DNA from 2 places in the Paenibacillus sp. O199 genome. Region 1 is predicted to be linked to the other one. Evidence: riboswitches for the same ligand, from Rfam matches in the RefSeq annotation. Region 1 holds a riboswitch; the other holds the start of a gene.

The links. Region 1 has a riboswitch for cyclic di-AMP ahead of A6049_RS11510 (C40 family peptidase). Riboswitches for the same ligand answer to the same signal wherever they lie in the genome.
Region 2: linked by a shared signal. The riboswitch ahead of A6049_RS27435 (C40 family peptidase) and the one ahead of A6049_RS11510 (C40 family peptidase) in region 1 are both predicted to bind cyclic di-AMP.

The regions. Positions count from the first base shown of each region.
Region 1 is NZ_LGRP01000006.1:194,166-201,707, forward strand. It holds gene A6049_RS11495 (X2-like carbohydrate binding domain-containing protein) at 1-2,991, opposite strand, end outside; tRNA gene A6049_RS11500 (tRNA-Leu) at 3,322-3,405, opposite strand; gene pelA (pectate lyase) at 3,524-4,483, opposite strand; cyclic di-AMP (ydaO/yuaA leader) riboswitch at 4,897-5,028, shown strand; gene A6049_RS11510 (C40 family peptidase) at 5,034-5,498, shown strand; gene A6049_RS11515 (carboxymuconolactone decarboxylase family protein) at 5,603-5,932, opposite strand; gene A6049_RS11520 (hypothetical protein) at 6,050-6,268, opposite strand; gene A6049_RS11525 (hypothetical protein) at 6,392-6,721, opposite strand; gene A6049_RS11530 (xanthine phosphoribosyltransferase) at 6,820-7,401, opposite strand.
Region 2 is NZ_LGRP01000033.1:14,355-21,896, reverse strand. It holds gene A6049_RS27440 (hypothetical protein) at 1-829, shown strand, start outside; cyclic di-AMP (ydaO/yuaA leader) riboswitch at 1,082-1,219, shown strand; gene A6049_RS27435 (C40 family peptidase) at 1,223-1,693, shown strand; gene A6049_RS27430 (GNAT family N-acetyltransferase) at 2,087-2,581, shown strand; gene A6049_RS27425 (c-type cytochrome) at 2,732-3,091, shown strand; gene rbsK (ribokinase) at 3,416-4,402, opposite strand; gene A6049_RS27415 (4a-hydroxytetrahydrobiopterin dehydratase) at 4,447-4,743, opposite strand; gene A6049_RS27410 (hypothetical protein) at 4,997-5,290, opposite strand; gene motA (flagellar motor stator protein MotA) at 5,525-6,325, shown strand; gene motB (flagellar motor protein MotB) at 6,312-7,130, shown strand; gene rluF (23S rRNA pseudouridine(2604) synthase RluF) at 7,269-7,542, opposite strand, start outside.

The sequences.
Region 1 (7,542 bases):
CACGGTCTGCACCAGCTGTCCGTCTACATAAATGTCCACTTCGCCCTGTTCTGGTCCAGTCGGTGTAATCATACTTATTCCAGTGCCCTTGAAGGTGTATTCGAAAGAATCCCCGTCCACCACCGTGGAATGCACATCATTGAGATAATCACCGCCGAAGGCAAAGCTGAGGTTCAGCATCCCCACTGACTGCGCAGCAAGATACGATTTTTTCAGTGTAACTCGGTTCCCTGCAACTGTATAATCGGACCCCGGAACCAGATCAAGTGATCCGTTAGTAATACCACTGAAGCTTTCCACCTGTTGCAGCAGCGTCACATCAATGTCCGTCTGAGCGGAAGCTGACTTGTCGAAATCCGCGGTTACCGGATTAATTAGATTCGGAAGCTCAACTTTGAGCATATCGAGCAGCATGTACTCCCCCGATTTCTTCACTGCCTTGAGCGTGTGCTGCCCATCCGGCAGCCCCGATATGCTGTACAGGTTCTGCTGTGCCAGCCGACCGTTACGATGGGCGCTGACTGTTTCCTTGAATTGGTCGTCAACATAGATATCCATGTCTCCCTGTGACTGGTCAACCTCCGTAAATAACTGGATCCCCGTTCCCTTGAAGGTGTATTCAAAAGAATCATCGTTTTTTTCGGTATACTGCACATCGTCCTTATAGTCACCCAAACCTCGGCCAGTGCTTCGTGACCAGGAGCCGTTGTACTTGATTGCCGGATCGTCGTTATTGATCATTATAAATCGAATGCCCGTAGTATCGCTGATCCTTATTGCCAAAGACTGGGGATCACCCGCGCTAAAGATTACGTTTAGACTCGTTGTCCCTATAGGCAGCTGCGTGAGGTACTGCTTCCTGATAGTCAGCTTGTCATTGACCACCGTGTAGTCGTCATCACTGAGCAGCACCCCGTCATTTTCAACGCCGGTCAGCATATTGCCGTTCAAGGACAGCCTCACGGTGACATCCTTCTGTTGTTCCGTCTCCTTTTCAAAGTTTGCAGAGGTCGGACTAATGGTGCTGTTCTGCCCTCCAGGAGGAATTTCCATGGTTACTCTAAGCGCATCCAGCAACATATACTGGCCCGAGCCCTTGACCACCTTCAAGGTATGTGGGCCGTTGTCCAAATCAAGTTTGCTGTACAAAACCTGCTGGACTTCCCTTTCTCCACTGGTATAGGCGTTTACAGTTTCAGGTGCTCCATTATCGAGGGTGACAATCATGTCTCCTTGGTCTTTATCCTTCTCCGTCAGCAGTTCAATGCCTGTGCCCGTGAAACTATACTCAAAATAATCGCCGTCTTTTTCAGTAAAATGCACATCGCCATTGTAATCACCGTAACTTCTGCCGGTATTGGAGTTCCATGAGCCCGTGTATTTAATACTGCTGTCATCATCATTAATGTAGACCTCATTGGTAACAGTGGCATCTTCCACGGAGATTGAATTTGCAGCATTGTCAGCTTCAGCGTCCAAGGCACCCCCTTGACTGCTATTCGCTGGACCAGTGCCAGAGGAATCCGTAATCGCTATGCTCAGATCCTGTCTCCCATCTGTCTGCTCCTTGCCCCCGTTGCGCTGCCAATCCCCGATATAGAGCATGCCTGTATCATCGTCATTGACGGCTGATGTGCCGTTCAGTGCGGTTACTTTAAGCATCCGGGAAGCATGGGGTTCTAGCACGCCGCCACTGAATTCATGATTAAAATTCCCCAGCTCGGAATGGCTCCAGAGATCACGGACAGAAGCCGGACCGTTGAGGCCAAGATCGCTCCATTTGACTTTAACCTCCGCACTCTGGTCGCCCAAATTGAACAAGGCTACACTGTAAGTACCATCTCCGTTATTGGCATACCAAACCTGCTGCTTGGTCTCCATGGAAACCGGATGGCCTGGACGTCCGGCCTGATTGACGGCAATGACTTCGTCATTCGTAAGCAATTCCAATCCATAGCTGTCCAGCCTTGTTAAATCATCACCTGTATAAAGCGGTGCTGAAGAGATAGACCAGAAGGTCGTGGCCGTTTGCCGCTCAACCTTGGTCAGACCATCCATCGAGCCATTCCCGACATTCAGTGAATCGAAGTCGTTCCAGCCTCCGGGACCTGCATCCCGCCACCAGAGGGCAGCGATGGGGAACAAGCGGGAAATACTCGACCATTCGGTCAATCCCTTACTGCTGTCGTAAGCTTCAACGTCCCAGTCGATCCTCCAGCCGTTTGCATACTTTTTCCAGAAGTCCACGTAATTGTGATCAAGCGCCCAGGAAAGCTCAAACCAGATGTTATTTCTGTCCAGGGCTTTGGACCATGCCTCCACATCACCACGTGCATCCCGGCTAAGATTATTGATTCCCGATCCTGGCGTCACACTGTCGAATTTGACAAAGTTGATACCCCACTCGCCAAGAAGATCCGCGATGGAGTCAATGTACTTCTGTGAGCAAGGGTTCGAAAAATCAATTTTGTACGTGTACGAATCCCAAGCATCCATAACAACGAGCGGTTTTACTGCAATATCTTGCATACGACATGCCCCGCCCGACCCATAAACCTCAAGATTTTTATCATAGGCGGTGATTGATAATCCCGGAATCAGATAGATTCCGATCTTCTGTCCGTTATTATGGACGTAATCAATGACCTCCTGAAATCCATTTGGATAAAGAACAGTACTCGGAATAGGACGGCCGTATTCATCTTCGTCACCGTTCCAGCCAGCATCAATATTAATGTATTCATATCCATGGGCTTGCAGCTTCTCACGCATGGCGTCCGATTGCTTCTTTATACTCTCGGCCGATGTCCAGTTACCCGGCCCGTCATATACCTGCATGCTGTAACTGCTCCAACCCATATACGGCTTTTGGGCCAGACTCTTATCTGCTGCTTGTGCCACATTACCTGTCGTTCCCATAATCCCGAACTGCACCGCCGCAATCATAAATACCATGAAACACATTGCCATCCTTTTTCCGATTCGTTTCAAATTATCCCTACCCCCTCTGAATTTGGTCATTCAAATTCCTGTTGATAGCGCTTCCACACGAGAAGAGAATAGTGGATGAGGCATTCCCAAGATAGGTACAATTCGGTATTTTACGTACAATTAACCTGAAATATAGGGGCAAACCGTCGCAGAACAAACATATTTCCATTAATGGATAAATAAACAAAGGGAAACTTCATTTTTGCTCAAGCCGAGGGAATGGGTTGAAAAGAATCAGGAAAAGCAAAGATCAAAATCTGTAAACAAATAAAAAAGGTTCCTAGAGTGGCAGCAATGCCATTCTAGGAACCTTTTTCGTGTTACATATGATGCGGTCGAGAGGACTCGAACCTCCACGGGGGTTAGCCCACACGGACCTGAACCGTGCGCGTCTGCCAATTCCGCCACGACCGCGTATGTCTTATCTCCGAGAAATTATATCGCGGCGACAAGAGATAATATATCATGTGCAGGTAATTAGTGTCAACAAAAAAAATATAATTTCGCCTTCAATGATAAAGCTTTTTATAAATCATATCTTTGAAGGCCAGTTGCCATACCAGGCATACCCACCTCTTCTTTCCTTATCGATATCGCTGAGTTTGTATTTCACAACCCCATCACGTCCTACGAAGATCGGTTTATCCGTTCCAATTTCGTAAAAACGTGCCCATATTGGCGCTGCACCTGAATCAGCTACGAGTTTGCTATCTCCGTTTTCTCTGACATACTTGTATCCTGTAATTTTCACGTTGTTGAACCAGGCTTCTGCCGCTTGAATGGAAGCCTTAATTTTCGAGTTCGACGGTCTTGTTTTCAAAAACTTTACAATCGTACTGCTCTCTCCAGCACTTAGAGAAGGCACTTCATAAATCCTTGCTCCTGCAGGTTTTAGGGAGCTGGAATCATGCTGCTGTCCCCATGCAGTCAGTTTACCATTTGCTACAACCTGTGTATTGAGAATAGCATCTACACCTTTGGCAACTGATTTTTTACTGCGATCCGCAAGAGAGCTGTCGATGAATGAGAAATCACCTTTACGTGCACCTACTTCATCCAGCATGTACATGACATTAATCATGGCATCGTCGTTGAAGGTAATGTGTTTGTGATAGCCTGAGCTCTGGTATACTTGTGGCCATCCTCCATTGGAGTACTGCATATTTAACAAAAAGTTGATTCCTTTGATGGCAGTAGCCGAATATCGCGGATCATTTGTCTTTTTAAATTCCTTGGCTAATCTTCTAATTTCTGAGTATGTAGCTTTATTATCAATCGTAGATTTGGCCCACTCACCACTTGTTTCTTTGTAATCCTTCTTCCATCCCCCGTCAGGACGTTGATTCTTCAAAATATCTGAGATACTTGCTGTCGTTCCAGATGCGTCTGCAGCAGATACCTTAGCAGCAGGCTGAAATACCATTCCGACAACAGAGAAAATCATTGTACATGCCATTACCAAAGATGCAAACCTTGCTTGTGCCTTCAACATCGTTTAGAACACTCCCCAATTCATTTTCTGCAAACTGTTTTCCTTGAGCGTCTCCCCTCCTTATATTTGTTTTTAAACTCAAACTATTTCTTTTCATCCAATAAGTGGATTAGATAAAAAGAATTCTATGCAAAACAATGAATTTTGTCAATAATTGCAACAATATGTAACAAATTCTTTATCTTAACCTTTAGGTATCGTCTAATCGAAATGTGAGAAAGCCAATAAATTATCCAATTTTTCTCCATTTGAAACAGTAGTTACTTTTTTGTCATCTATTAAAACCCAATATTCGAGTTATTTCTACATAAATAGCGATAATTCCGTTAACATTGAGATGATAAGAAGTGTTCAAAATCGGTTTGACATTTTCGCATTTATGCAATATAGTTTCAAAAGGTTACAAAAACTTAATTATTCATTTGCCGAGTTTCATGTTTGAAAACGGGGGAACCATTTTGGGTGAATTATTCTTATACATAGGAAATATAGGGAACCTTCTACCGAACCCTTAGCTAACTCCGTAGGCATCGAAGGGAGAACAAAAATTTTGAAAAAGCTTATCATCTCCATTTTTGGAGCAGCAGTTCTATTTACATCCGGTGCAGCAAGCACAGAGGCAAGCAGTATCAACAGCGTCGTTAACAACATGACAGGCATACCTTACAAATGGGGCGGCACAACAATGGCCGGATTTGATTGCTCTGGATTTATGAGATATATTTTCAACAAATATAGCATTGAATTACCACGCACTTCCCAGCAACAAGCCAAGGCCGGAACTCCGGTATCCAAAGCTAATCTGCGTACTGGTGACATGGTATTCTTTAATACGATGGGCAATGGCATTTCACATACAGGTGTATATATCGGGGGCGGACAGTTCGCTCATGCTTCAAGCAGCAAGGGTGTCAGCATCACACAATTATCCAATCCTTACTTCAATGATCGTTACGTAACAGCACGCCGGGTAACAGGACAATTTATGTATAACAAAATGCTGGGCAAAATATAAGTTTGATTTGATATAGCGCAAAGAGGAGGCTCCGGGTGAATCCGGGACCTCCTCTTTGTTTGGGGCTTTTGTTTACAAATTCGGTGTGCTGTAGACTTCTATACTTAATGTAAAGCCTTCTGTACTCTCATTGCACCCTGAGACAGCGCATGGCCTCCGCCTACCGCTCCAGCCACAGCAACCGTCTCCATAATCTCCTGATCGGTCGCTCCTTTGGCACGTGCCTCTTCCACATGGTAAAACGTACATACCTCATTGTTCGCAAACAGTCCAATACCCAGCGCAATCAGCTGTTTGGTCTTGGCATCAATCGCCCCTGCCTGAAAGCATTCTCCAGTGAACTCATGATAAGACTTCACCACTGCTGGTAGCACATCGCTTAATTCACCAATCTGATCTTTATAGGCATGAACCTTATCATTCATCAGTGTCATGGTTACCGCACATCCTCTCGGCTGATATGTTACAAGCTCTCACTGTACCTATCTTCTCTCCCGAGAGGTGTAATTATGCCAAAACATCCATGGTAAATGAACCTAAATAGGCATGTCCTATTCTTCGAGCAGGCTCTCGCGTGGTTCGCTGAACAATTGATATCGGTAATTCCGATCAAGCTTGACCACACGACGATTCTGACGGCGAATGAGTACCTGCTCCCCGTCCCAAGCCACTACAATACCTGTCACATCATTGGACTGAATCTCGTCCCGTACTACCCTTACTTTTTCACCCGATAAACGCAGTGCATCCAATTGTGCATCACTGATCATATTTATGGCGCCTACTTTCCCAAAAAAATTATTTACAAAAAGAGACCTAAATGAAAAGTCATTTAGGTCTCACGTGACTGTATTGGACTGTCATGTCATTCGAAAGTATGTCCCGACTGAAAGTTACCGCTGCGCGTGCTCTTTGCTGTCGTTCTTCTCAAACCAAAAATCAAGCACTTTGGCGGACATCACACGTTCTTCAAGGTACTCCACTTGATGCGGTGTAAATTGTTCTTTCCAAGAGAAGGACAACTCTTCGCACAAGCCTACAATCGTCAGCAATTCTGACCAGGCAACGTAGCGTTTGTACCAGAAAAATTGAGGATGTTCAATCATATAGGGATAAAGGTCATCGAATTCCGTATGTTTACAATCCAGGGCACGCTCAAAATGTACTTTCGATTCCGCCAGCTTATCAATAAAAAATTGTTCTGTTGCCGGTTGGTTACCCATGGTGTTGCCTCCTCTCCCTAACATAACCCCATTATAAATGAAATCAGCGGTCATGCAAAGGCATTGTTATAAAAATAGGCACTTTTTCCTTTAAAAAGTCACAATTCGTTATCGTCAAATTGCACGGTGCCATCGTTCAGTGAACGAATGCGCACCAACGCTTCAACCGGGATGCCCTGCTCACGAATAGTGCGCGCTCCGGCCTGAAAACATTTTTCGACCACGACACCGAATCCAACCAGTTCCGCTCCCGAACGTTCGATAATTTTGATGACACCACGAGCGGCATCGCCATTCGCAATGATATCGTCAATAAACAAAATACGGTCATTCTCATGAATATATTCGCGGGACACCATAATATCTGTTACGATCCCTTTGGTAAAAGAAGGTACTCTTTCACAGTAGGCGTCGGGGTCAGCCAAAAGTGTTTTTTTGCGACGGGCAAATACCAGCGGAACACCCAGTTCATGTGCGGCAGCAAAGGCGACCGGAATCCCGGAAGACTCCACTGTAATGACCCGAGTTACACCACTTTCACGAAAACGAGCGGCAAATTCACGTCCCATTTCCATCGTCAATGCAGGATCAATCTGGTGATTCAGCAGACCATCCAGCTTCAGCACCTGATCTGACATGACTACACCTTCTTGTAAAATTCGTTGTTTCAATACTTCCATAATTTGACCTCCCAAGCCTATCCTATGACGTAAAAGTATCATAGATCCGGCTATCAGTTCAAGCGAAATTGCCTTTGCTCTTGTCCAGAGCATAGAAATGACCCTATGTCACACTTCAATTGTCATGACTTTGATGGGTCA
Region 2 (7,542 bases), on a different contig from region 1:
ACGTGAAGGCTGGTTTCTCGTCCGTCAGCATATGTTCATTGCGGCACTCTTATTTCTCTATCAATTAGTATGGGGATACTTTCTTTATCGGATGGTGCAGTCAGCTGTGGTTCCGCTGCTCCTGCGTTATCCTGACCCTGATACAGGGGAACTCAGTACGATTTTATTTAAAATGGAGAGCCAACTCGGTCTGACAACGAATCCGGAGGTTCACCGCTATTTATGGATTTTAGGGGCTATGCTGCTGATACGGATTCTGATTAGCCCACTCATTCAGGCAGGGCTGCTCTACTCGCTCCAGCATTATAACCATTCGGAAGAGCGCATTCCATTCATTCGCGGTATCAAAAATTTATGGAAACCGATGCTGTTGCTCCACACCATTCGGACTATATTACTGCTGCTACCCGCTTATTGGCTCGCGCCAAAGCTCTATTCCATCTTTATGGAAGGTTTTCATTCCCTCCATCTGCTCTTGCCTGGTATTCCCTATGTTGCTGGTTGGATTGTATACGGGTGGGTTATCCATCATGTCCTACTGTACATGCAGTTTGGTATCTCAGCTCCCGATGGGGAAGGCGGAGCACGTGGTACGTTTCAAGCTATATGGATTGCACTACGCCAAGTCATCACTCTAATCGGCATTGCTGTCCTGCTGGGCGCCCTTCATCTGCTGGTCTTTGGTGCCTTTACATCAGCTTCATGGTTACTAACTGGCTTAACTGGTCTTATCCTACAACAAACGTATCCACTTGCCCGGTGCTTGCTGAGCCTGTGGAAAATATGTGCCCATTTCCGCCTATGGCAGTCCAACTCGGTCAAGGATTAAATCGAACGGTTAAAAACGGTTACCATCTCTATGTAAAGTTGTATTCTTCAAATGCCGTTAAACAAGCAAACCTCGACCTTTCCCCGTCAAAGGTCGAGGTTTTTTTTGTTAATTTTGTTGTTAAACGTTGCCAAAGTGATATACCTCTGTTACAATAATCGCAGTGAGTTTTTAGTAACAACTTTGTAATCTTTACCTTCATATTTGTAACTACTTAAAATTTAATCGTCATTTCTTGATTTCGCAGGTGCATAACTAGCATAGCCAAATTCCTAGCACCTGGGAAGCGGGGGAACCAGTTATGGGTGAATTGATCTTGCAACAGAGGGATCATAGGGGACCTTCAACCGAATCCTTAAGCTAACCTCGCAGGCATTGGAAGGGGTATATCTCTTGTTTAAGAAGAAATTAACCGCAGCTGTACTCAGCCTCACATTCGCATTATCGCTTGGAGCAGGCAGCGCATTCGCAGATTCGAAAATGGACCAAGTTATTGATTCAGCAATGGGGACTACATACAAAAGCGGAGGAACAACGCTTAACGGCTTTGACTGCTCTGGATTCACAAGTTATGTATTCGACAAGCTGGGCATTGATCTGGCTCGCCAATCGAGTTCACAATTCGACATGGGTGATTCGGTATCCCGGATGGAAATGAGACCAGGTGATCTGGTATTCTTCAATACAACGGGCAAAGGGGTCTCGCACGTAGGGATCTTTGTAGGGAATGGGAAGTTTGCACACTCCTCTTCTTCCAAAGGAGTTACAATTAGCGAATTAAGCGAAAGCTATTGGGCCAACCGCTATGTTGGCGCTAAACGTATTATGAGCACGGACGCATATGAGACATTGGCCATTGAATAGGGACAAGCTGAGCAACGTCATGCTGTAACAATAACACTACTGTAACGAAGCATAATAGAACCGTCTGGTACATTCTCCGCAGGAATGTATCCGGCGGTTTTTTTGTGCTTCGTTTCCTTTAATGCGTTCGGGATAGCTACCAAACCTAACTTTAACTTTTTTAAAAGTTATTTTTCATTGCTTCGTCCGTGCTCTTATAATGTTTTTACCCATCCCACTATAATATAAACGAAATTACCGGAACTTTTGTTTCACTTTTTTTCAAAAACGAGGACTTGCCAAATGAACGCCTCTTTTGTAGAGTGGAAACAAGCTTAGATATGGAATGACATATGTATATGGACAAATCAAAATCATTATAGCTTGTTCACAATGAGAGGAGCGTGCAGTTGTATGGATGAAGCCCCTGTGACGTTTCACGTTGTGCCCATGCAAGAAGAACACGCGGAACTAATCTGCGATTGGCAGTATGACCCGCCTTATAATATTTATAGCTGGCTGCCCTGGGAGCAGATGAAAGCACTTGAAGTGGAATTCGGCGATCCCCAGCTACGGAAAGAACAATATGCGGTGGTGCTGGGAGAGGATCAGCAGATTTGCGGTTTTGCTCAATACTTCCCGCTTGATGGTGTAACCCGCATCGGACTTGGCATGCACCCCGATCGATGTGGTCATGGTCAAGGAACGGCTTTTGTCTCGGCCATTGTGCAGGAAGCCATTCGCCGGAACCCTACAAATGAAATTGATCTGGAAGTTCTGACCTGGAATGACCGGGCTATTCGTGTCTATCTCAAAGCCGGATTTGTTACGCAGGATACATACGAACGACAGACACCGGGTGGTTTGAAACCTTTTTACTGTATGGTCTATGAAGGTCCACGCGAATAACTAGGGCTTGAAATCACCCCAAAAAGTCCCCGGTTATGTGATTAGTTCAAAAAATTACCACAAAATGCTATGATGTCACTACAGGTTCCGTTATAATGATATGGATAGTTTCAAGTTAGATGATCTTTCATTCTGGAGGGGACATAAGGGATGCACAAATGGATCATGAGCGGGGTATTTTTTGCAGCGTGCGCTTTAGCTATTGTACTAATGTTTACGCTTCCAGGGAAAGAGGAAGTTGCAGAAGAAGCGAAACCGACGATGCCGCAAGTTACAATGGATGCAGGACAGGCTGAGGCACTGGTCAAAGCAAACTGTATTACCTGCCACGGTGATCAGCTTCAAGGGGGCATGGGCCCTAGTCTGCAGAAGATTGGCAGCCAGGACGATGTGGAGAAGATTTATACGACCATCGTCAAAGGTAAAAGCGGCGGTATGCCTTCGTTCAAAGACAAGCTGAAGGATGAAGAAATCGCGAATATTGCGATGTGGCTGGCGGAGAAGAAGTAATCCAAGATGTTCAAGGCGATCAGTTTGTGGCAGGGGGCATGTATAGAGAGTGTGATGGCTTCAATCATCCTCTGCTCTTTACTCATGCTCTAAACAACGCTGGCGCTAGACGCGCAACGTAGTCAACCCTTATTGGTAATACAGGGTTACTCGTTTTATCAATGGTCATACAGACAAGAGGCTCTTACTCTCCCGTACTGGGAAGTAAGAGCCTCTTGGTCATTTCAGGGATGCTCCGATGAAAACATCCACCATGCTATGGCTAAATAGATGCATTAGCGTATCCTTCCAGCCTGCCTCTGATTTACCTAAAGTATGCATATATTACTGGGTCTTTGCCTTCTGCTCGGCAAGGAAAGCCTGCACTTCACGTGCGGACGGCATCCCGGACTGGGCGCCGAGCTTCGTCACCGACAACGCGGCTGCGCCCATGGCGAAGCTTACCGCCGCGTCCAGCGTCTCTCCGCGCGCGAGGGCTACTGCCAGCGCGCCGTTGAAGCAATCGCCAGCACCGGTCGTGTCGACGGCGCTTACGGCGTAGCCGGGCGCACGGCACGCGCCGGCACGCTCTGCCTGAACGCGGCCGCTAGGCGCTGCCGCGTACACAGCCCCCTCGGGGCCGAGCGTCGTGACGACAGCGGCCCCGAGGGATGCGGCGAGCTCTGCGACCGCCGCATCCACGTCTTCCGGCCGGAGATCATCCCGGCCGGTGAGCACGGCGAGCTCGCTGCGGTTCGGCGTGACGACGTCGACGCACCGCAGGAGCTCCTGGGGCAGACCCGGCACCGCAGGCGCCGGGTTGAGCACCACCAATGCGCTGCCTTCAGCCGCCAGTTGGGCGGCGCGGGTGACCGCAGGCAGCGGGATCTCCAGCTGCAGCAGCACCGCTGCGGCTGCAGTCAGGCTTTTTACCGTATCCGCCTCTTCCAGCATCGCAGGCATAACCTGCCCATTCGCTCCAGGAATAACAATAATCCGGTTATCTCCTTTGGAGAGCCAGATAGAGGCCGTACCTGTAACGGTATCATCCAGAATGCGAACTAGCGAGGCATCCGCCCCGCTTTCCGTTAGACTGTGCAACAGGCGTTCACCAAAACCATCCGAACCTACGGCACCAATCATCGTAGTCTGTCCACCCAGTCGTGCAGCAGCAACCGCCTGATTGGCGCCTTTGCCCCCGGCCAAATAGTGCAGTTCCTCCCCACTCACCGTCTCGCCTTCCTCAGGAATGATGTCTGTCTTCACCACCAGATCCATATTAAGGCTGCCTACGACAGCAATAAGAGGTTTGTTCTGATTATCGTCTGACATGTATGCTTCACTCATTTCCGGTAGTGCGATATAACCGATCCAGGTTATTCCGACCTCATTTTCTCAAAAGCCTCATTATATTGCTCTGCTTCTTTAATATCTACAGATGTGATGCCACCTTCATCCCATGATGTGAGACGCAGTGTGACTGTTGTATAGTCAATCGTAATGAAAGGGTGATGATTGAACGCTTCCGAAATCGCTGCGACCTCGTCCACAAATGCAATCCCTTTCATGTAGTTGGAAAATACGAACTTGCGGACAATCCATCGTCCCTCTTCCAGTTCCCAGCCTTCCAGCCTTCCCAGATGAGCTTCGACTTCCTCTTGCGAAAAAACCATACGTTATCTTCCTCCCCATATGATGGCTTATCACAGACAACTGTCCATGCTGCCACCGAAACCTTTGGTGCTACCCATAGCAACCCAAACGCATAGGTCCACCGCCCTGCGGTTCGCCCGTTTCATGACTATCATCTTACCACGGACAAGCCTCAAATTCCAATAGTACAAATGGCGCTAGATCCACTAACCATAAGGCTTTAGGGAGATTCTCCAACTCGGTTTTCCATGCAAAATATCTTATAGGAGCATACTAAATGAGCGGTACAAAAGTCAGTTCTTCTTCCCCAATTAAGATATGAATTCGGTGCTGATCCTTGTCATGAATGACCACTCCACTTCCTACCGGAATGACCGACTCCTCACCCAGTGCATAGAACAGATCTTCCGCCAATGCCTCATCCACTTCGAGTTGCTCTGTTACACCAAGGCGCGACCATTCTTCCTCATCCATTTCAAAGAAAACATAGCGGTCCGGTATTCGGCCTATAGCCTCTGTCAAATCTGTCAATATTCCTTCATAATCTCGTCCATGCTTTACGCCCATTGGCTTTTCACTCCTATTTAGCCCCTAAGGAGCAGATTTGATCTTATTATACCTGAAAATAACCCTTAAAAAAAAAGGCCATCTGGTCGATAAATACTATACATGACCGTTTTAACTGTTTCTGCAACCCTAAAGGATGCCTAACATTAAACGGATTGCGGTGTAACGTTCGTCCGGAAGCCCGAATAAAGCCGCTTGAAAGGATTCAATTTTATCTCATGGATGAGGTGTATGATGGAAATTTCAACGATTATCGGACTAGTTTTAGGGCTGGTTTCACTTGTAGTGGGTATGTTCCTGAAGGGTGCGCCCCTTATCAACCTGGTTAACAACCCAGCAGCCTACGTTATTATTTTTGTTGGTACGGCAGCAACTATTTTCATGGCATTTCCCATGTCTGAAGTTAAAAAAATCCCCAAGCTATTCGGGGTACTGTTCAAAAAGCAACAACTGATTGACCGTGTTTCTCTAATCGGCACATTTATGGACTGGGCTTCCACCACCCGTCGTGAAGGTTTGCTTGCACTTGAATCGAAAGTCGAAGATATTGATGATCAGTTCCTGCGCGGCGGTATGCGTATGATTATTGACGGCAATGATCAGGAATTTGTAAGTGATGTACTCATGGAAGATATTCATGCTACAGAAGAGCGCCATCGTGGCGGTGCCTTGATCTTCGCGCAAGCGGGGATGTATGCACCAACACTCGGGGTACTCGGGGCCGTTGTAGGCCTCATCGCAGCGCTTGCCGATCTCAGTGATATGGAAAAGCTCTCGCATGCAATTGCAGCGGCGTTTATCGCGACACTTCTCGGTATCTTTAGTGGTTACGTGTTGTGGCATCCGATGTCCAATAAACTGAAGCGGATGTCCAAAAAAGAGATGGAAATCAAGCTGATGATGGTTGAAGGCTTGTTATCCATACAATCTGGTGTATCCACCATTGCCATTAATCAAAAATTATCTGTATTCCTGACACCTTCCGAACGTAGACAGTTGGAAGAGAAGGAGGGCTCATCAGGTGAAAAAGGCTAAAAAACACGAACCGCATGAAGAACATATAGACGAGAGTTGGTTGCTTCCCTACTCCGACTTAATGACGTTGCTGCTCGCTCTGTTTATCACATTATTCTCTATGAGCTCTATAGATGCAACGAAGTTTGAACAGATGGCTTCCGCACTGAGCAGCGCATTGAATGGTGGTTCGGGTGTACTGGATCATACCTCCATGAACCCTACAGAATCTACTACAGATTTGGGCAAGAACAAACAGCAGCCTGAAGAAATCACCAAGAAGACAGCGGCTCAGATTACGGATGCGCAAATGGCCCAGAAAGAACAGGAAGATCTGGAGAAACTCAAGAAACAGCTTGATCAATATATTCAGAAAAATGGGCTTTCCGATCAGCTGAATACCAAGCTGAATCAGTCTGAGCTCAAAATCACGATCAGTGATAACGCCCTGTTCTCCTCAGGCCGGGCTGATGTTAAACCCGAGTCACGCTCGCTGGCCAAAGCCATCTCGAGCATGCTGCAGGAGTTCCCGGAATATGAAGTCGTTGTGTCTGGCCATACTGATAATGTTCCCATTTCGAACAGCCAATATAAAGATAACTGGGATTTGAGTGCCGATCGAGCACTGAATTTCCTCAAAATTCTGTTATTGAATGAGGCGCTGGACCCTTCGAAGTTCACACCTAGCGGTTATGGAGAGTATCACCCAGTCGCTAGCAACCAAACGGATGCTGGACGAGCTCAAAACCGCCGGGTAGAAGTTTCGATTATCCGGAAATATCAGAGTAACAACACGGCCGTGAAAGCAGTCGGACAAGGTAACTAAAGAATCGTTCGTTATAGCAAACTAATGCTTAAGCTTATGTCACTCTCCTTTATACCAGGGGAGTGACTTTTTTCTATCCACTGATATGAAAAAGCGCTGCTTCCCTTGAGGGGAAGCAGCGCCTTGGACATTCATCATTTATTCCATATTATAATCTAGCAAACTGCTTAATTCCGACTTCTCTGCGGGTGTCAGTTCTCTCCAGGTCCCTGTGGCCTGTTCACCGAGATGAATGTTCATAATACGAATCCGCTTCAGCTTCCGAACCTCATAGCCAAATGCACTGCACATCCGGCGAATTTGACGGTTTTTTCCCTCTGTCAGAATAATGCGGAACACCCGCTCTGATATACGAGTCACCGTACAAGGCAGCGTCATTTCGCCAAGGATCTTGACTCCTGTGCTCATGCCT